DNA from 3 places in the Metabacillus flavus genome. Region 3 is predicted to be linked to each of the others. Evidence: riboswitches for the same ligand, from Rfam matches in the RefSeq annotation. Region 3 holds a riboswitch; each other region holds the start of a gene.
What was found. A riboswitch is a leader RNA that binds a small molecule or an ion and turns the genes downstream of it on or off. The one in region 3 is predicted to bind cobalamin.
Positions count from the first base shown of each region.

Region 1 (7,203 bases), 540 kb from region 3:
GCCCAGGATAATCCCTGCCAGCACCAGACTAATCACAATTCTTCTGCCCATATCTCTCATCTCTGCAACCCTCCGCTCATTAAATAAAAAATCCTTCCCCACTATAAAGCGGGGACAAGCTGTTTGGAAAGGGATAAATCTCTTCTTTTTGAAAAATGGGGAAATATACCTGTACCGAGCTGAAATTATGTCCCATAAGAAGGCGGTAAATCGATCTTCTAAAAATTACCTATCGAGAGAAATGGTTAGAGGGGAACGGTTTTTTGGTTCATATAACCGTCGTGGCCATTGGTAATGCATTCTTTTAAAGGTATTCCGCTAAGCCCTTCATCAAAAGCCGTGTCTATGCATGTCATCCTTTCATAGGATACAATGCAAATAGAGCATAGGGATAGGAGGAGAATCATGGAGCCTAAGTGGGTAACGTGGGCGAAGGAGATTCAGTCTCTGTCACAGGCAGGTCTTGCTTATTCAAAGGATCAATTTGATATTGAGCGGTTTGAGCGTCTGCGGGAGCTGAGTCAGGAAATAATGGCTGAATATACAGAAGTGCCGATGGAAAAGCTTCCAGAATTGTTCGCAAACGAAACAGGGTATCAGACGCCTAAAGTGGATGTTAGAGCGGTTGTTTTCAGAGACAACAAGATACTGCTCGTTCGGGAGATGATGGATGGACGCTGGTCGCTGCCTGGAGGATGGGCGGATATCGGGGTAAGTCCGTCGGAAAATGCAGTTAAGGAGGCATTTGAGGAGTCTGGGTTAGAAGTTAAGCCAGTAAGGCTGATTGCGGTGATGGACAAGAAGTGCCATCCTCATCCGCCTGGAGCCTATCATATCTATAAGCTTTTCTTTTTGTGTGAAGAAATAGGGGGCAAGCTCGCAACTGGTTTTGAGACACTGGATGCAGGTTTTTTCGGACTGGATGAACTTCCTGAGCTTTCTGTTGGCAGAATTACAGAAAGCCAGATTAGGATTTTGTTTGAATATGGCTGGGATGCAGGAAAACAGGTGTACTTTGATTAACGACTGTGAAAAGCAGCTGCCTGCTGCTTTTTCTCATTTACAAGCAAAAGAAAGCGACTGACATTAGGCTGAAGGTTGTGTATAATACTTCGTGTACGAAACATTCATATCGATAAGGTGTAGGTGCTGATTTCTTTTTCGTCAGCTTAAAAGGGAAGCCGGTTAAACTCCGGCGCGGTCCCGCCACTGTAAATGGGAGTGACCTGCTTAATCCACTGTGCGGCTTTGCATGGGAAGGAGCGGGGAGCGATGATCATGAGCCAGGAGACCTGCCTCACACCTCGTCACCGCATACCTACGAGGATAGGATGGTGTTACCGTTGACAGGAAAGTCTCTTATTGGCTTATGCAGTCTACATAACATGAACCGTCATCTCCTTTTGCCAGGGAGGTGTTTTTTGTTTTTCGGGAAATTCAGCCAGGCTTGAGCTGGTGATGGCAATGAAATTGAAGAATGATTACGGGGGATAAAAAAATGAATAAGTTCTTATCAGCTTTAACAGCCCTGCTTTTGACAGCGGGTGTCTTAGGGGGCTGTGCATCTGATTCTGCAGCGCCTGAGAAAACAAAGGGACAGCAGGCATCACAGGAAGAAAAGGCAGAGTTTCCAGTTAAAATAAAAGATGCTTCCAATTCAGAAGTGACAATTGAAGAGAAGCCAAAAGAAATTGTTTCTCTAATTCCAAGCAACACGGAAATCGTTTTTTCTATGGGTTTAGGAGATAAAGTTGTTGGCGTAACCGATAACGATAATTACCCGGAAGAAGCTCTTAAGAAAGAAAAAGTTGGAGGAATGGATATTAATGTTGAGAAAATTATTGGCCTCCAGCCTGATTTGGTGCTGGCGCATGAATCAGGGGCGCATAATTCCGCTGATGGACTGAAACAGCTGAAGGATGCAGGAATTGATGTAGTGGTGGTCAATGAGGCACAAAGTTTCGAAGAGGTCTATGAGTCTATGGAAATGATTGGGAAGGCAACTGGAGAAGTTGAGAAGTCTGAGAAAATGATTGATGGAATGAAAAAGGATCTTGCCAATATCGAAGAAAAAGCAGCGAGCATCCCGGATGATCGAAGAAAAAGTGTATTCGTAGAGGTTTCTCCTTCACCGGAGATTTATACAGCAGGCAAAGACACATTCCTTAATGACATATTAACCACGGTCGGAGCTAAAAATGCGGCGGCAGCACTAAGCGGATGGCCAAAAATGACGGAAGAAGCAATTGTTAAATTGAATCCAGATGCCATTGTGACGACCTATGGCTATTATAGTCCGGATCCCATTAAACAGGTGATGAGCCGGAAAGGCTGGGAGAGTGTTGCCGCTATTAAAAATAAAGCAGTTTTTGACGTGCATTCGGATAAAGTTACAAGACCGGGTCCGCGTTTAATTGAAGGAGTAGAGGAACTTGCACACTCAATCTATCCGGACGTTTTTACAAAATAACCGTACCTTTCAATATGCTTTGGCGATCCTTTTTTTAGCGGTCGCCTTTTTAGCTGCCGTTTCTATTGGAACGGCAGCTATTTCTCCAGCTGAAATTGTTTCTGTTCTATTAGGCGGAAATGCGGTTTCTGAGGCAAATGAAAATATATTAATGTCGATTCGTATTCCGCGTGTTCTCCTCGCAGGCCTTGTAGGCGCGGCACTTGCTTTATCCGGCGCCGCCTTCCAGGGGCTGCTGAGAAATCCGTTAGCAGACCCATATACACTAGGCGTTTCTTCAGGTGCATCTCTCGGAGCTGTTAGTGTGATTTATTTTGGATTCCAGGCGTTCGGCAGCTTTTCACTCCCTATCGTCAGCATTGCTTCCGGATTCCTGACAATGTTTGGGGTTCTGGGATTTGCTTATCTTGCTCAGAGAAGAACGTCGATGGAGACGATGATCTTAGCAGGAATTATTTTCAACTCCTTTTTAGGTTCTTTTATCTCCCTGATCATCGCTTTAAGCGGAGAGGAGCTCAGGCAGGTAATGAACTGGCTTCTTGGAAGTGTGTCTATGAGAGGCTGGCCTTACATTTATATGATTCTGCCGTTTACAGCCGCAGGTGCATTCCTGCTCTTTATGCACAGCAGAGAATTAAATGCATTTGCCTTCGGAGAGGAACGGGCACGCCATATTGGAGTAAATGTGAGACGCAAACAGCTTATTATCATCATTTCAGCTTCGATGCTGACTGGCTCTGCGGTTGCGGTATCCGGAACAATCGGTTTTGTCGGACTAGTTATTCCTCATATGACGAGGCTCCTGTGCGGAAGTGATCATCGCCATCTGCTTCCTTTATCGATGATATTCGGAGCTGGATTTCTGATTTTGGCTGATTTGCTGGCAAGGACGGTGATTTCACCGGTAGAGCTACCTATTGGCATCATTACCGCTATTATCGGAGCCCCTGTTTTTGCCGTTATTCTGGCAGCCAAGAAAAGAAGGACATAGGAAAGGAGGCTGGATTATGATTGCAGTTCAGGATCTTGCTGGCGGATATCATCAAGAAAACGTATTGAATAACCTCTCTTTCACTGTAAAGGAAGGGGAGTTCTTCGGTATTCTCGGACCTAATGGCAGCGGGAAAACGACATTGATGAAGATGCTCTCTGGCATTCTGCCGGTGACCAAAGGTTCAATCAAGATAAAAAATAAAAACGTGAAGGCATACTCCAGTAAAGAACTGGCGAAGGTGATGGCTGTTTTGCCCCAGCTTACCCAGACAGCATTTGACATGACGGTAAAGGAAGCGGTCAGTATCGGACGGTACCCGCATCAGGCAAGAATTCTTCCAAGATGGACGGTTGAGGATGAAGAACTCGTGGAGCTCGCGATGAAGGATACAGGAGTCGCCGGGTTTGCCGGGCGTTCAATCCAGAGCTTAAGCGGTGGAGAACAGCAGCGCGTCTTTTTGGCTCAGGCACTTGCACAGGATCCGGATATTTTGCTTTTGGATGAACCGACGAATCATTTAGATCTTGCTTTCCAGCAGAGTCTTCTTTCACGTCTGAAAAGCTGGACAAAGAAAAGGAACTTGACGATCATTTCTATTTTTCATGATTTGAATATGGCCAGCCTGTATTGCGACAGAGTGATGCTTTTGAGCGATGGAGTCATTTCGGACATCGGAACACCGTATGAAGCGCTGCAGGAGCCAACATTAAAAAAGGTGTACAGCGCAGATATTAAACGGCATTATCATCCTTCTCATCAAAGCCCGCAGGTTATTCTGGATTCCCCGGGAGGCCCGGAAAGGCCAGTCAAAATTACAGCGGATTGGCTGTCCATTCACCCTGAGTACATCGCTTTAAAATCACCGGTTCCATTAAAGACACTGTCTTCCGCTGTAGTTCATGCGGGTATAGGCTGGTATACGACCTTTTTAAACAGACATGTCGATGTAAACTACAGCACCGATGATGTAAAGGTGGATTTAATCCGTTTCATCCAGTCAAAAGGCTTTGATCCGAATGAAACGGCCGGGATGATGACGGCGGTTCAGCTAGAGGATGTCAGTGTGAAAATGACGGAGCTTGCTGACTTCTCCATCCTGACAGTTGTGACAGCGGGAACGGGAAATGCAGCAGATGCTTCACTCGGAAAGGATAGACTGAGTGCTTCACAAGGGACGATCAACACTTGGGTATTTGTTAATGGCATCTGCTCTGAGGAAGCATTTATTCAAGCGCTGATTACAGCAACTGAGTCGAAAACGAAGGCTTTGGCAGACCGGTTTATTCAAGATCCTGTAACGAAAACCCTGGCTACTGGAACTACAACGGACAGTGTTCTGATAGCCGCGACACAGCAGGGACAGGAATTGCCTTACGGCGGTCCTGCAACAGAGCTTGGAATGGCTATTGGAAAAAGCGTGTATCATTGCACCATTGATTCAATCGACCGATATTTGGAGAAAAAAAGGCATGCTTGATCATCTGGTGGCTTTAAGTATTGCCGTTATTCTTGACCGGCTAATTGGAGATCCGCCCAAAATGCCTCATCCTGTCAGGTGGTTCGGTAAAATGATTACCATAATGGAAAAGAGGCTGAACAAGGGAAAATACAGGAAGATAAAAGGGATCGTGATGGTGCTGGTTCTCTCCGCAGCAGTCGTCACTGCGGTGGTTGTATTACAGGATTTGTGCTACGCTCTCCATCCTGCAGCCGGAGTACTTTTCCAAGCAGCGGTTATATTTACTGCGATCGCCGGGCGAAGTCTGAAGGAAGCCGCGATGGAAGTGGAAAAACCTTTAAGGTCCGGCTTACTGGAAGAAGCCCGGCTGAAACTTTCCTATATTGTAGGCAGAGATACAGAAGAGCTTCACGAAAGCGAAATTGTGAGAGGAACGGTCGAAACGGTCGCGGAAAATACAAGTGATGGAGTGACGGCACCGTTATTCTGGGCGGCAGCAGGCGGCGCTCCCCTTGCTGTTTTCTACCGTCTTATTAATACCTTGGATTCAATGGTTGGATACAAAAATGAAAGGTATGAAGAATTTGGCTGGGCTTCAGCAAAGCTTGATGATGGACTGAATTGGATACCCGCCAGAATAACGGCTTTTCTGATGCTGCTGGTTCACGGGAAGCTTGGGTTATGGAATCAAGTCTCCATGGATGCAAAGAAACATCCGAGCCCAAACAGCGGCTGGGGGGAAGCTGCTGTTGCATTTATGCTTCATATCGAGCTTGGGGGAGTCAACTTTTATCAGGGTATACGATCAGACAGAGCAAAAATGGGAAAGCCGGAACGGAAGCTGAAAAGGGTCCACATCATTCAATCTGTTGAAATGATGGAAAGAACGGTATTTGCGTTTATTGTTTTCTTATGGATTGGAGGAATGCTTGTTGAATTTGCCCCATCATGGTTCTAACCCGCAGCACGTTTATCATCGCGCTCATATGATTCCCCCTGATAAAATCATAGATTTCAGCGTAAACACGAATCCACTTGGTCCTCCGTCATTTATAAAAGAAAACTGGCTGGATTATTTGCAGTATATTAACGATTATCCTGATCCTGAAGCAGCTGCTCTTGTACAGGCCCTTTCTGAAAAAGAGCAGCTGCCGGCAGAGTGCATTCTGCCAGGGAACGGTGCTGCAGAACTTATTTTTATTCTGGCTCAGCTGTTAAAGGATGAACAGGTGCTGATTGCAGAACCAGCTTTTTCGGAATACCGCCAGGCATTGGAGGTACAAGGTGCAGTCATCGACTCACTTGTTTTGAAAGAGGAGAATGGCTGGGACCTTGATGAACGGATTTTTCAGAAGATGCAAGGGAAAAAGGCTGTGTTTATCTGCAATCCAAGTAACCCGACTGGGAGAGTTTACAGCCGGGCTCTGCTCCTTGACGTAATCGAACAGGCAAAAAAAACAGGAACCCTTATTATCTGTGATGAGGCATTTTACGATTTCACAGCGGAGAGTCATTCACTCTCAGGGGACCTTAGCCGTTATCCGAATTTGGTTATTTTACGATCCGTTACCAAAATGTATGCTCTCGCTGGAATCAGGCTCGGATATGTGATGGCATCCGCTTATATGATTGAGAAGCTAAAGAGAAGACAGCCGCATTGGAGTGTGAATGCACTGGCGCAGAGGATGGGGATTGCCTGTGCAAAGGATACAGATCATGCTGAGAAGACGAGAGGATGGATCGCATCTGAACGGGAAAGAGTGAAGCACGAGCTCGCTTCCATAGGAATGACGGTTTACCCGAGCTCCACCAACTATTATTTGATTGCAGCGCCCAAGGAAAAAGAACTTTTCCCCTATTTGCTGAAAAAAGGCATCGTCACGAGGCATACAGAAAATTTTGCCGGATTGGACGGAAACTTTCTCCGGATTGCCGTGAAGCTTCCTGATGAAAATCATGCACTTATTGAGGCACTTCGGGAGTGGAAGGGATGCTGATTTTTATATCAGGAGGGGTAAGGAGCGGCAAGTCATCATTTGCTGAACGCTTTGCAGAGGAAGCTGCAGCAGGCACTGGGAAATTAAATTATATTGCGGCTGGACGGGCTTCAGACAAGGAGATGGAACATCGGATTGCCATGCATCAATTGAAGCGCAATGACTCTCAGAAATCATGGCAGACGTTTGAGAAGCAGCGGAATCTTCATGAGCTTGCTCCTCACTTCAGCCGTAATGATATCCTTGTCCTGGATTGCCTCACTACTTGGCTGAATAATGAAAT
Region 1 is NZ_JAGVRK010000001.1:1,551,930-1,559,132, forward strand. Features, by position in the region: gene J9317_RS20585 (protein YkpC) at 1-60, opposite strand, end outside; gene J9317_RS08015 (NUDIX hydrolase) at 406-1,023, shown strand; cobalamin riboswitch at 1,128-1,315, shown strand; gene J9317_RS08020 (ABC transporter substrate-binding protein) at 1,499-2,470, shown strand; gene J9317_RS08025 (FecCD family ABC transporter permease) at 2,433-3,461, shown strand; gene J9317_RS08030 (adenosylcobinamide amidohydrolase) at 3,478-4,941, shown strand; gene cbiB (adenosylcobinamide-phosphate synthase CbiB) at 4,934-5,881, shown strand; gene cobD (threonine-phosphate decarboxylase CobD) at 5,856-6,920, shown strand; gene J9317_RS08045 (bifunctional adenosylcobinamide kinase/adenosylcobinamide-phosphate guanylyltransferase) at 6,914-7,203, shown strand, end outside.
Region 1: another riboswitch for cobalamin. It lies ahead of J9317_RS08020 (ABC transporter substrate-binding protein); the one in region 3 lies ahead of J9317_RS05385 (ribonucleoside-diphosphate reductase subunit alpha).

Region 2 (7,203 bases), 740 kb from region 3:
CAGCCGGTTCATATCTGGACCGAGCTGGCCGCTGAGCAGCTGCAGATAACCCCGGACAGTTGTAAGGGGATTTCTAATTTCATGAGCGATCCCTGCTGCAATTCTCCCTGACATCGCCATTTTTTCAGCATCCTTTAAGTTATTCAGGAAATGAAATACTCCTGCTACTCTACTGATACTCCCATCGTGCCTTCGTATGATATATGTATTAACAATCCCATAATTGCGGTCCCACAATTCCCGATTGCGGATCGCCTGCCCGGTCTGAAGCGTTTCCAAAATGGCAATTTGCTGATCAGGAATTCTGAGCAGCTCCCTGATATGTTTTCCGATCATTGCTTCACGATCGACCTTTAGATCGGCAGCCGACTGCCTGTTGCACAGTGTAATTTTTCCATCAGCATCTGTAATGACTAGATGATGCGGTATCAAATCAGCCAGCGGAGCAAGCTTCTCTTCCAGCTTTTCCAGCAGCTCTCCTTCTAAAGATGTAATGGTAAACCAGCCTTTTTGTTCAGCAGCAGGCTGATGCTGATAAAATCTGCCTGATTCAGGATCCTTAAACTCAAAAGCGAAAGGAATCGAATCTATTAGCCTTTTATAATATAAAAGTTCTTTTTGATCCCCGAATTCTTTCATTTCTTCCTCCAGCTTACATGATTCATCATTTCCCATTATAAGGGAGGTTGACAGATCGTTCCAATGTTTTTCTCAATTTCGGCAAAAGGAAACCCCCTTCAATAATAAAAGGAGGCCTAACCTGTTAAACAGTTGGAATCGTATGTTTATCTCTTATATTGAACGCAGCTTCCGCCATATTGCTGAGGGACTGTATGGCTTCCTCTTCAGATCTGGTTTTCAGACCGCAGTCCGGATTAATCCAAAACCGGCCGGCCGGCAGAACTGTAAGGCACTGTTCAATCACCTTCTCCATTTCAGCGGCTGCAGGGATTCGAGGGCTGTGTATATCATACACACCAAGACCAATCATTTTATCATAGCTGAATTCTTTAAACGTGCTGATGTTCTCGCCGCCGCCCCTTGACGTTTCAATGGAAATGACGTCAGCATCCATATCGGATATTGCGTCCATCATTTCTGAAAACTCGCTGTAGCACATATGGGTGTGAATTTGCGTATCCGCCTGCACATCCCAATGAGTCGCTCTGAATGCATTGACTGCCCATTCTGTATAAGCCGCCTGTTTGCTTTTCTTAAGCGGAAGACCCTCTCTAAACGCCGGCTCATCTATTTGAATCATGCGGATGCCTGCTTTTTCAAGCTCAAGCACTTCTTTTCTTAGAGCAGCTGCAATAAAGCTTGCAAGAACTTCACTGCTTTGATCATCACGCGGGAAGGACCAGTTCAGAATCGTCACCGGGCCGGTCAGCATCCCTTTTACAGGCTTATCCGTCAGAGATTGGGAGTACGAAGCAAGCTCAGATGTGATGGATCCTCTCCAGCCGATGTCCCCGAAAATGATGGGTGGCTTTACCCCTCTGGAGCCGTAAGACTGGACCCATCCATGCTTTGTAAATGCGAATCCATCAAGGTTTTCACCGAAGTACTCAACCATATCATTCCGCTCGAATTCTCCATGTACGAGAACGTCCAGGCCTGCTTCCTCCTGAATCCCAATCCACCGCTTTGTTTCCCTTTTAACAAACGCATCATATTCCTGTTTTGAAAGAAGGCCGTCCCGGAATCTCTTCCTCTGCTTTCTCACCTCTTTCGTCTGCGGAAAACTCCCGATTGTTGTCAACGGAAGCAATGGGAGCTGAAATGCTTTTCTTTGAATTTCCTCTCTCTCTGAAAATGCCTGCTTCCTCTTAAAGGATTGAACCTTATCAGAGAGATTTTCAGATTTCCGATATTTTGTTAATTCCTGATAGGCCTGATCCCATTCAAGAATTCTATTTTTGGCTTCCAAATCGATGCTTCCTGCTAGGAGGACGCATTCCGCAAGTTTTTCTTTTGCGAAAGACAGACTGTTATAAACACCTGCTGGAAGGCTGACTTCACCTTCTTTTGTCTCTGGTACATGAATGAGGCTGCAGGAGGGCTGGATCCATAGCTCGCAAGGCTTGATTTTCTTTTGCAAAAACTCCACTAGTTTTAGTGATTCCGTACCTTTAGCCCGCCATATGTTTCGCCCGTCTATAATCCCCGCTGCCAAAAATTTATCTGCCGGGAACCCATGCTTTTTCATTAAGTCAATCGTATTTCCTCTTGTAAAATCAAAACCCCATCCGCTGACAGGCAAGGTCATTAACTGCTGGTAAGCGTCCGGAGATTCAAAATAAGTTTGTATGCAAATCTTAAGGCTGCTCACTTTTCCGTCCAAATATGAATACATGGACTGAATAATCGGGAAATCTTCGGATGTTTCTTCATAAACAAAGGCCGGTTCATCCACTTGAGCAATTTGCGCACCGTGTTCTTCCAGCTGCTGGAGAAGTTGAGCATATAGAGGCAGCAGCTTCTCTGCAGCCTTTTCAAGAGATTCATAGCCCTTGGAAAGCCTGATAAATGTATAAGGACCAATGATGACAGGTTTTCCATCTGCCCATTCTTTTGCTTCAAGATAATGGTCAAGTGGTTTATTGAAATTGAGCTTCGGCTCTGAGCCTTCCCACTCTGGTACGAGATAATGGTAATTCGTATCAAACCACTTCGTCATCGCGCACGCTGTTGCGCTCTTCGACCCCCTTGCCATGGAAAAATAGCAGTCAATGGAGGCAGGGTTTTCTGTTCGGTGCCTTTCAGGAATCAGGTTAAACATCCAGGCCATATCAAGCATTTGATCATACAAGGTAAAATCACCGACCGGTATAAGGTCAATGCCGGCATCTGTTTGCTTGCGGACATTCCCGATCCGAAGTTCCTTCATTTTCTCCAGGAAAAGTGATTCGCTTATCTCTTTTTTCCAATAAGACTCAAGCACCCTTTTCCATTCTCTATTCTGTCCTAAACGCGGATATCCTTGATTGCTGCTTTTCACCTTCTTCATTCGAGCCTCTCTCCTTTCGTAATAAAAAAAAAGACTGATCCTCATCTCCCTGGTTCGCCTACATTGGCATAAACAGGTCTGACTCGGTCCAGTCAAAAACGATCGATGAAAAACATCAAATAGAAAAGTATGTATCATGATCGTTTCCGCATCTCACCCCCCGAAGACAGAAAACTCCAAGGAATACAGGCAGGTCTCCTGGCTTATGCTTCAGTCTTTCCTGCGCCTTCCCGTCCATTATGACAGTGGCTTTTTAGCAGGATCGTCAGCACATACAGTTGCGGGGACAGCTCCGGATTATAACCGGATTCCCTATTAAACCGCTAAAAGCGGTACCTGGTATTCCTCTACAATATGAAATTGATAGTATCTTTTATAGCATAATAGGTTTCGCAATTGCAAGACAAATCTTTCTATTCAGACAGAGGTTTCCGCTCTCCATTCAATGGAGGAAGGATTCTTTCTCCATAGCTCAAGCTTTTTAAGATCCTTTTCTTTAATACGGTTTTCCTGCCTGGCGATCTGAATGAGAGTCGAATAGTCTGTCAGTGTCCGGTATGAAATCAGCTCTTCGCTGAAGTTCTGATCGGCTGCGTCAAACTCATAGGTGAAAATAGCAGCAACACCCAATACATCCGCTCCTGCTTCACGGAGCGCTTTGACGGTATGAATGGAGCTTCCGCCGGTTGAAATCAGGTCTTCAATGACTACTGCCCGGTCGTTCTCTCCAGCTCTTCCCTCAATCATGTTTCCTTTGCCGTGTCCTTTGGCACTTCCTCGCACATAGCACATCGGCAGTCCGAGAATATCACTGACAAGCGCTGCATGGGCAATCCCAGCCGTTGCCGTTCCAGCAATCAGCGTTGCATCCGGATAATTCATCTGGATCAGACGTGACAGACCTTTTGCAATCTCACTGCGTATTTCCGGAAAAGACAGAGTTAAACGATTATCGCAGTAAATAGGGGAAAGCATGCCGCTTGACCATGTAAACGGCTCGTTTGGCTTCAGTGTGACCGCCCCTATTTCAAGCAGTGACTTTGCAATTTTCTCTTTCATATCTTTACACCCTCCCAGTCCATTTGCATCTTTTTATATGCATTCAGCGGATGTTCTTTTTGAGTAATGCTTCTTCCGGCAACAAAATAGGTAGATTTTTCACTGCGCGCCATTTCTGGTGTTGCGACTCTTGACTGATCCAGAGCCGCATCGCCTGCCAGCCGGATCCCAGGCGTAACAGTCATAAAATCCGGGCCAAATGCCTTCTTGACCTGTTTGGATTCCCATACGCTGCATACAATACCATCCAGTCCGGATTGCTTAGCATTTGCTGCATAATGATGCACTGCCTCGTTCATTTCCTTCTCAATGAGGAGCTCCTCATTCAATACCTTTTGCGACGTACTGGTAAGCTGAGTAACCCCGATTAAATGCGGCCGCTTCTGTCCTGCAGGAGTCCCTGAGATCAAGCCTTCCATCGCCGCCTCCATCATTGCGCGTCCTCCTGCTGCGTGGACATTGATCATGTCCGGCTGAAGCGAGGCAAGTACCTTCATTGCTCTCTTTACGGTATTCGGAATATCATGAAGCTTTAAATCCAAAAAGACTTGATGACCTTCCTCCTTCAGCCATTCAATCACAGCTGGACCTTCCTTGTAAAAAAGCTCCATTCCGGTTTTCACATACAGCTTTTCACTGCCCATTCCCTTCAAAAAGCGGGCGGCTTCTCCTTTATTTTCAAAATCAAGCGCGATGATAATCGGGTTTCGGTGCATCCTCATGACTCCTTCCTATACACTCCCGAACATGGCTGAAACCATATTTGCTCAGCATTTCAGGAAGTTCATCAATGATTTCTGAACAGATAAACGGATTGACAAAGTTCGCCGTTCCAACAGCAACCGCACTTGCACCGGCATATAAAAACTCTAATACATCCTCTGCTGACTGGATGCCGCCCATTCCGATGATTGGGATGGATACAGCACGGCTGACCTCATGAATCATCCGGATTGCCACCGGCTTGATAGCAGGACCTGAAAGCCCCCCCGTTTTATTAGCTAAAACGGGTCTTCCGGTTTTCAGGTCAAGCCGCATTCCAAGAAGAGTGTTAATCATTGTTAACCCGTCTGCTCCAGCCTGTTCCACTGCGATCGCAATCTCAGAAATACTCGTAACATTCGGAGAAAGCTTGACATACACAGGCACGCTGGAAACACGTTTTACTGCCTCGGTCAAGTCAGCTGCCATTTTAGGATCCGTACCGAATGCTATGCCCCCTGTTTTTACATTCGGACAGGAAATATTCAATTCCAGTGCCGCTACATTTGGTGCCTGGCTGATTCTTTCCGCTACTTCCATATAATCCTCAATGCTTGATCCTGCTACATTGGCAATGATCGGTACATCAAAGGATTCAAGCCTTGGCAGCTCGGTTTGGATCACTCCCGATAGTCCAGGATTTTGAAGTCCGATCGCGTTCAGCATCCCGCCGGGCGTCTCCGCCACACGCGGTGTTTCGTTGCCGAATCTTGCTTCAGGTGTAGCTGCTTTTATCATAATGGCACCGAGCTTGTTCAAGTCATATAGATTGGAGAACTCCTTACCGAATCCGAAGCATCCGGAAGCAGGCATGACCGGATTTTTCAGCGTTAATCCCGGAAGTGTTATGTTCAGCATGAAAGCACCACCTCGCCCGCTCTGAATACCGGCCCGTCGCTGCATACTTTTTTGTAGCCGGCTGGATCATTTGGAATGTGGCACACACAGGCAAAGCAAGCTCCTATCCCGCAGCCCATTCTCTCTTCAAGGGAAAGGTATACTTCCCTTTCGGTATACCTGGTTTCAAGCGCCTTTAGCATTGGAGTCGGGCCGCAGGCGTATAAACTGTCAAACTCAATTTCATGATAGCTGATGGCATCTGTTACGAATCCTTTCACTCCCAAGCTGCCATCCGTTGTGGAAAAATAGGTATCTCCAAGTCTGGCAAACTCTTCTTTATAGAAGGACGCCTCTATGTTTTCAAAGCCCAATACATGGACAGGCACCGCTCCTATGGCTTTCAGCTGGCGCGAAAGTTCATAAAGGGGAGGAACGCCGATGCCGCCTCCTGTAAGCAAAACCTTTTTCCCTTTTAAAGAACTGTCAATAGGAAACCCGTTTCCGAGCGGACCGATTATGTCTGCCTTTTCTCCAGGTTTTTTGGAAGAAAGAAGTGCCGTGCCTTCCCCGCTTTTTCTGTAGATGATGGTAAATGTCCTGTCCTCCCGGCTGATTCTGGCAATGCTGATCGGTCTTCTAAGCAGCGGGACAAATGTTTCCGATACTTTTACATGGACAAACTGGCCGGGCTTCGTCATTTGCCGGGTCAATTCTCCCTGCAAGACAAGTTCGAAAATATCCTTTGCAATTTCTTTATGCGAGACAATCTGCATGTCTTCTTTTCCGATCATGAATGAACAGCCTCCCGTCTGGGATTCAGCTCCTGCATGGCTTCAGTCGAAAAACTCATCGATTCTAGAACCCTTAATATCGCTTTAGCTGTATCAAGTGATGTCAGGCATGGTACACCATTTTCAACGGATTCACGGCGGATTTTGAAACCGTCTCTTGCCGGCTGTTTTCCTCTTGTCAACGTGTTGATGACAAATTGGGCTTCTCCGTTCCGGATCACATCCAGAAGATTGGGCTGCTCACTGATTTTATTGACTATTTTTGAAGGGATGCCCGCTTCCCTCAGGTATTCAGCTGTGCCGCTTGTCGCGAGGATCTGGTAGCCGATTCGGTTAAAGCGTCTTGCGATTTCCAGCCCTTCCGTTTTGTCTTTATCCGCTACGGTCAGAAGAACAGATCCATATTTATGAATTTGAATCCCGGATGCAACCAAACCCTTATACAAAGCCTTTTCAAGGGTGACATCTTTGCCCATTACTTCCCCAGTGGATTTCATTTCAGGTCCCAGGGTAATGTCGACCATCCTTAGTTTCGCAAAAGAGAATACAGGAACTTTTACATATACACCAGCCTTCTCTTCTATCAAGCCGGTTTCATACCCCATGTCTTTTAGCTTGTGCCCCAAAACCACCTTCGTTGCAAGGTTCGCCATTGGAACACCGGTAATTTTGCTTAAAAACGGGACCGTCCTGCTTGACCTTGGGTTTACTTCCAGGACGAACACATCATCTTTATAAATA
Region 2 is NZ_JAGVRK010000001.1:1,759,941-1,767,143, reverse strand. Features, by position in the region: gene J9317_RS09085 (two-component system sensor histidine kinase NtrB) at 1-639, opposite strand, end outside; gene metE (5-methyltetrahydropteroyltriglutamate--homocysteine S-methyltransferase) at 764-3,010, opposite strand; cobalamin riboswitch at 3,182-3,366, opposite strand; gene pyrE (orotate phosphoribosyltransferase) at 3,428-4,069, opposite strand; gene pyrF (orotidine-5'-phosphate decarboxylase) at 4,066-4,785, opposite strand; gene J9317_RS09065 (dihydroorotate dehydrogenase) at 4,754-5,689, opposite strand; gene J9317_RS09060 (dihydroorotate dehydrogenase electron transfer subunit) at 5,683-6,462, opposite strand; gene carB (carbamoyl-phosphate synthase large subunit) at 6,459-7,203, opposite strand, start outside.
Region 2: another riboswitch for cobalamin. It lies ahead of metE (5-methyltetrahydropteroyltriglutamate--homocysteine S-methyltransferase); the one in region 3 lies ahead of J9317_RS05385 (ribonucleoside-diphosphate reductase subunit alpha).

Region 3 (7,203 bases):
TCCTGCAAGTCCCTTCACACTCATCAGAGACATTCATATTGGTGCTGTAGAGAATGCGTCTGCCGTTAACTTCGGCAATAACTTCCCTTTTAAAGTAAAAAGCATAATCAGGGATTTGGCAGCATCCTTGGCAATGGAAATGATATTCATGATATCCTTCCTCAACAGGAGGAAAGGGATGTCACAGAGGTCTTCAGCGAAAATCCGGATCATCCCCAGCCTGAATGGCAGAAATGGCTGAAGGATGAGAAGAAGAATGACGGGGAGGAAAAAGGGGAACCGGAATAAAATAAAGAGCTGATGCTGAAAGATATTCTTTCAGCATCAGCTCCTTTTGAGGTGCCAGTCCCGCACTCTATTAGCGAAATAAAGCTCCGGCACCAGCCCTGTGAACCGTTGATGCGCAAGGGTTTGAGAGGAGATGTCTCTGTCCCGTTCTGCGGTGAAGCATCGCGGGACTGACCCGGTGCCAGTCCCGCACTCTATTAGCGAAATAAAGCTCCGGCACCAGCTCTGTGAACCGTTGATACGCAAGGGTTTGAGAGGTGGTGTCTCAGTCCCGTTCTGCGGTGAAGCAGAGCGGGACTGACCCCGCCTTTAGCACATTTTACAAATCATCAAATCCATTATCCACATTATTTACTTTCGTATACTGCCTTGATTTCTGTTCAAAGAAATCGGATTTGCCGAGATCGACTTCTTCGTATGCTTTGATCCACTTGAGCGGGTTCGTCCGGTAGCCTTCAAACGGACGGTCGTAGCCGAGCTGATTGGAGCGGACGTTGGCATAGAATTTAATGTAATCCTCTACATCCTTCATACCGATGCCTTCGATTTTGTTTCCAATAATGTGGCGGCCCCATTCAATTTCAAGCTCGGCTGCTTCAACCAAAGTGCTTTCCACAAACACTTTCAGGTCCGTTGTATCATATTCCGGATATTGTACAAGCACCTCTCTGAAAATTTTCACGAATAGATCGACGTGGATTTGCTCATCGCGGTTGATATAATTAATCATCGTACTTGTTGCCACCATTTTTTGATTGCGGGCGAGGTTGTAAAAGAAGGCGAATCCCGAGTAAAAGAACAAGCCTTCGAGAATTACGTCATAAACAAGCGACTTGAGCAGGTTTTCGACATTCGCGTTTTCTGCAAAATCCTTGTAGCCGTTTGTAACAAAATCGTTTCGCTTCCTGAGTATTGCCTCGCTCCGCCAATACTCGAATACTTGATCCTGCTTGCTTTTCGGCACAATGCTAGAGAGTACATAAGAGTAAGAATGATTGTGAATGACTTCCTGCTGTGCAAGCATAATCATGAGTGCGTTAATGCTTGAGTCGGTAATGTAGTCAGCGACTTTTCCTGCATAATCCGTTTGAATGCTGTCGAGCAGGGCGAGAAGCCCAATGATTTTAAGGAAGGCATCCTTTTCATGCTCATCGAGGTCTTTAAATTGCTTAACATCCTGAGACATATTGATTTCAAATGGCGTCCAGAAGTTCGATAGCATTTTCTTATATTTGGAATACGCCCATGGATAGGCAACATCATCCCAGTTTAAAATGTTGGAACTCCGGCCGTTGATCAGCGCTGTGGAACGGTTCGGCGCCTCGGGATCCATAATGGTCCGCTGTGATAGTGCGATGTCTGTCATCTGTTTTTCCTCCTAGCTCGCACAGGAATCGCAGTCTTCGATGAGGCTGGAAGTGGAGCGGACGTAATAGGTTGTTTTCAGTCCTGCGTTCCAGGCGCTCATGTGAAGATCGAGCAATTCTTTTGCTTTGATTGTATTCAGTACGTAAAAGTTAAATGAGATTGATTGATCAATATGGCGCTGTCTCGCCGCATTTTGTTCAATGCTCCAATGCTGATCGGTGAAATAGGCGGATTTATAATACCAAGTCGTTTCCGGGCTCAAATCAGGGGCTGTGACCGGAATCTTGTAGTCTTTCTTTTCTTCCGAATAAACCTTTTGAAAAATCGGATCAATGCTTGCTGTGCTGCCGGCAATGATGGATGTAGAGGCATTTGGTGCGACTGCCATCAAGTAACCGTTCCGCATGCCGTTTTCAGCGATTCGCTGCTGAAGCTCCTGCCATTCTTCAGAACGGTAGCCGCGGTTCTCAAAATAAGTGCCTGTTTCCCAGCCGGACCCTTCAAATGCCGGGTAAGAACCTTTTTCCTTCGCAAGCTCCGAGCTCGCCTGAATCGTCAAAAAGGAGATTTTTTCGTAAAGCTGATCGGCGTACTGTACCGCTTCATCACTTTCCCACTTAATGCCTTCAAGGGCTAGAAGATGATGCCAGCCAAAGGTTCCAAGTCCGATTGCGCGGTATTTGGAATTTGTCAGCTTCGCCTGCAGAACCGGAATGTCATTTAAATCTATGACATTATCAAGCATCCTGACCTGAATTGGTATAAGACGTTCGAGCACGTCCTCTCTAACTGCTTTAGCAAGACTGATGGAGGAAAGGTTGCAAACAACAAAATCACCGGGTGTTTTAACTGTTATGATTTTTCCGTCCTCCGTATATTGTTCATCCATCGTCGTCGCGCTTTGGTTTTGAGTGATTTCTGTGCAGAGGTTGGTGCAGTATACCATTCCAGCATGAGCGTTGGTATTCATCCGGTTCACTTCGTCCCGGTAAAACATAAATGGTGTCCCTGACTCAAGCTGGCTGATCATGATCCGCTTCATGATATCAATTGCCGGGACTTTTTCTTTCGCTAAATCAGGATGGCGGACGCACTCCCAATACTTTTCACGGAAGCTGCCGCTGCCTTTTTTCTCGTCAAAATAATCCTCCAGGCTGTAGCCGAGTGTTTTTATGACCTCATGGGGGTCGAATAAATACCAGTCACCGCGTTCCTCGACCTGTTCCATAAATAAATCAGGGAGACAGACGCCTGTAAACAAGTCATGGGTACGGAGCCGCTCGTCCCCATTATTCAGCTTGGAATCGAGGAAAGAAAAGATGTCTTTATGCCATACATCAAGGTAAACCGCGATGGCGCCTTTTCTTTGGCCGAGCTGATCGACGCTGACCGCTGTATTATTAAGCTGCTTCATCCAAGGAAGCACGCCGGAGGAAACCCCTTTAAACCCGCGGATATCACTGCCTCTGCTGCGGATTTTTCCAAGATAGACGCCGATGCCGCCGCCGCTTTTTGATAAATTCGCAATATCTGTGTTGCTGTCAAAAATGCCTTGCAGACTGTCGTCAATCGTATCGATAAAGCAGCTGGACAGCTGCCCGACGGATTTCCCGGCATTTGATAGAGTAGGAGTCGCAACCGTCATATAAAGATTGCTCAGAGCCCAATACGCTTCTTTAACGAGATGAATTCTGTGCTCCGCCGGCTCTTTTGCCATCAAGGTCATCGCAATTATCATAAAGCGCTCCTGGGGAAGCTCCATGACGTTTTTGCTGAAGTCGCGGGCTATGTAGCGGTCAGCAAGCGTCCGGAGTCCGATATAGGTGAAGAGCAGATCGCGTTCCGGATCGATTATCTCGCCGAGCTCGCTGATTTCTTTAGAAGTATACGAATGCGGAATCAGGTCTCCGTAAATGCCAATGCTGTGAAGGCGATCAATCAGTTCAAGGAAGGATCCGTATTTCGCTGATTTATCATATCCGCGGCTTTTTGCTGCTTCTGAATAAAGCTCGTCCAAATACAGACGGGCACAAAGGTAAGTCCAATCCGGCTCGAGCTCCGATATGTTCGCCAAGCCTTCTAAAATGGCGAGGTTCTTCATTTGTTTTTCTGTATATGTATCTCTCGCTGCGACCGCTTCAATTAATCTCTCTGTAAAGGTAAGCAAATCAAGGTGATGAAAATCTTTTCCCGCTTCCTGTATCCATTGCATATAATTCTGTTGATCAAATGGCCTTTTTACGCCTTTTTCATTCGTCATTACGGTGGTCATCGCCATCCTCCTCCAAAGGAAAATAAAAAATCCGCTCTTGGCAATTGAGCGGATCAAACGATAGAATAAAAGAAGATCTTTTACTTCCACCGTTTCATCTTCCCAATCCCCGGGAAAAGCGAAACATATCCAGCATCGGCAGGTCTCCTGACTTGTGCTTCCTCCTACTATGGGTCCTTCCCGTACGAAGCCGTACAGTGGCTTTCCCAGTTCGTCACACTTACAGTTGCGGGGACAGTTCCGGTCTTTAACCGGATTCCCTTTTAAGCTATTCTTAGCACCGTTTGCTGTGGAATATAAACTATATATAGTGGTATGTTTTAATTTAAGTTTCTATATATTGTGTTTGTTATAGATACATATTAAAGTACAAGATTTTGAATTTCAACTATTTCCCCTCAAAAATATTCTTTTTTATTTACGCGGATGTGCTTGACAATAACTCGGCCAACCGTATGTAATGATAAGTACAAATCTGAAAATTCCAGAGGTGCTCTATGAAAATCCTGATGAATACAGAACTAATCGATCGAGAGCAGGCAAAAGTAGATATTGAGGACAGAGGCTATCAATTCGGAGACGGCGTCTATGAAGTAATCCGGGTCTATGATGGAGAAGTTTTTACAATGGATGAGCATTTAGAAAGATTAAAAAGAAGTGCTGGAGAAATCAAAATTTCGCTGCCTTATGATATCGAGGAGCTGAAAAACCGGGTTAGAGAGTTGGTCTCGGTGAACAAGGTATGGGACGGCGGAATCTATATGCAGGTGACAAGAGGGGTCAGCCCAAGGAACCACCTTTTCCCCGGATCAGATATTCCAGCTCAGCTGGTGGCCTATCCGGTTCCATCGAAACGTCCGGAAGAGCTTCAAAAAACCGGCGTTGAGGTCATCACAGCGGAGGACATGCGCTGGAAACGCTGCGACATTAAAAGCCTGAATCTTCTGTGGAATGTGATGGCGAAACAGGAAGCAGCGGACGCAGGGAAATATGAAACCATTTTTGTACGGGACGGTATTGTCACAGAAGGAAGCTCCACAAATTTTTATGCAGTTAAGGATGGAACGGTTTATACTCATCCCGCCAATAACTTCATTTTGAACGGCATTACACGTCTTAAAATATTGGAAGCATCCAGAAATGCCGGGGTAAATGCAGTTGAAAAAGAAATTCAGGCATCCGAGCTCGATCAGTATGAGGAAGCCTTTATCTCCTCTACAACGATCGAAGTGATGCCAATTGTGAAAATTGACGGCAAGTCCTACAGCAAAGGAAAGCCGGGACCGGTCACATTGTCGATTGCAAAAGCGTTCCGGGAGCTGCTGCCGGACCATAAGAAGAATGGCGTTTTGTAAAGGGTTAATAAACTGTACACAAACAGTTTAGCCGTTTAGATAACGGGAGTGCTGTTAAAAGAGCATTCCTGTTTTTTTGTATTAGGCTCTGTTAAAGTCTAATGTTGATTTTTAACACCTGTTGATTGGAGTGGAAAGCGATCGCCTGCAACGGAAATCAACAGCCAAGTTTAACAGAGCCTTGTATTAAGGAATTTTCTCGTTGAAACACATTGATGAAACCGCTGCTGTAAGCTTTTCCAATGATTTAAGGTACAATAAAAGAATCTCACTGAAAGGTGCAAACCATCCAAATGAAAAGTGTAAAACTGATAGCGGGAATTTCATTAGCCGCAAGCATATTGTGGATAGGCGGTTTAGGATACACGATGAACAGCCAATTTTTTCAGCAGCCTGATCCTCCTGCAAAAAGGAGCACCCAACCATCTGATAACAAACCGGCTAAGCAGGATAATGAGTATGTTGTCGTTGGACTTGGCGATTCTCTTACAAGAGGGATCGGTGATGGCGACGGGAAAGGATATGTCGGGTATTTAATGAATGATCTTCGAGGCAGATCGGAGCAGAAGGTTACGCTCTCCAATTTATCCATCAGCGGACAGACATCGTCGGGGCTGGACAAGCAGCTGAAGCAGGCGGAAATTCAGCGCCAAATCAGTAAGGCGGATGCTATTGTGATGACCATCGGGGGAAATGACCTTTTTGCGGGCGGACAAGTGATGAACGACCTGTCGAGCAAGACGATTGAACAGACAAGAACAGCATTTCTGAACAGGCTGTCCGGGATTTTCAAACAAATCCGCACCATAAATCCGGATGCGGCGATCTATTATGTTGGGCTGTATAATCCATTTAATGATCTGTCCGATAGCTCTGTAACCTCCGGCATTGTAAGAGAGTGGAATTTTTATACCGCTAATGAAGCGGCAAAATATAAGAAAACCGTTATGGTGCCCACCTTTGATTTATTCGAACAAAATGTGAATGACTACTTGTATAGTGATAAATTTCATCCAAATAAAGAGGGGTATAAGCTAATAGGAGAGCGGCTGTCCTCCCTCATCGTCTTCAGTGAGGAGGGAAAGAAAAAATGACAGATAATGTGACACTCTCTGTATCGGGTTTGAAGAAAACAATCAAAAAAAAGGAAATTATTAAAGGGTTAAGCTTCGAACTTCAAAAAGGGGAAGTGTTCGGCTTTTTAGGACCGAATGGAGCCGGTAAAACGACGACGATCCGCATGCTGGTCGGGCTAATCAAACCAACATCTGGAAAAATCTCCATATGCGGATATGACCTGGAGAAACAGTATACAAAAGCCATCCGGAATATCGGCTGCATCGTCGAAAATCCAGAGCTTTATACGTATTTAAGCGGACGGGAAAATCTTGAATATTTCAAACGGATGATTCCGGGATTAAAAGAGGAGCGCATTGATGAAGTTGTTCATCTTGTCCGGCTTGAGCACCGAATCGATGACCGGGTCAGTACGTATTCACTCGGGATGAGACAAAGACTGGGAATTGCCCAGGCGCTCCTCAGCCGTCCGAAAGTACTCATCCTGGATGAACCGACAAATGGTCTTGATCCAATGGGAATCCGGGAAATGCGCGAATTTATCCGTTTTCTTGCAGAGAAGGAGGGGTTAACCGTCCTCGTGTCTTCCCACCTGCTCAGTGAAATTCAATTAATGTGCGACCGGGTAGCCATTATGTCCAAAGGAAAGGTCCTCCGCATCGATACCGTTTCTGCCTTGCTGACAGAAAAAGAGCGTGTGATCTGGAATGCGGCACCACTGGCAAAAGCGAAAGAGCTGCTGGAGCAGGAAACAGCCATTCTTGCAGAAAAGGATGGAGCTCTTGTAACCGCAAATGATGAAACTCACATTGCAATGTGGAATGAAAAGCTGGTTAACGCAGG
Region 3 is NZ_JAGVRK010000001.1:1,015,798-1,023,000, forward strand. Features, by position in the region: gene J9317_RS05380 (ribonucleotide-diphosphate reductase subunit beta) at 608-1,654, opposite strand; gene J9317_RS05385 (ribonucleoside-diphosphate reductase subunit alpha) at 1,667-3,928, opposite strand; cobalamin riboswitch at 4,049-4,228, opposite strand; gene dat (D-amino-acid transaminase) at 4,426-5,283, shown strand; gene J9317_RS05395 (SGNH/GDSL hydrolase family protein) at 5,577-6,377, shown strand; gene J9317_RS05400 (ABC transporter ATP-binding protein) at 6,374-7,203, shown strand, end outside.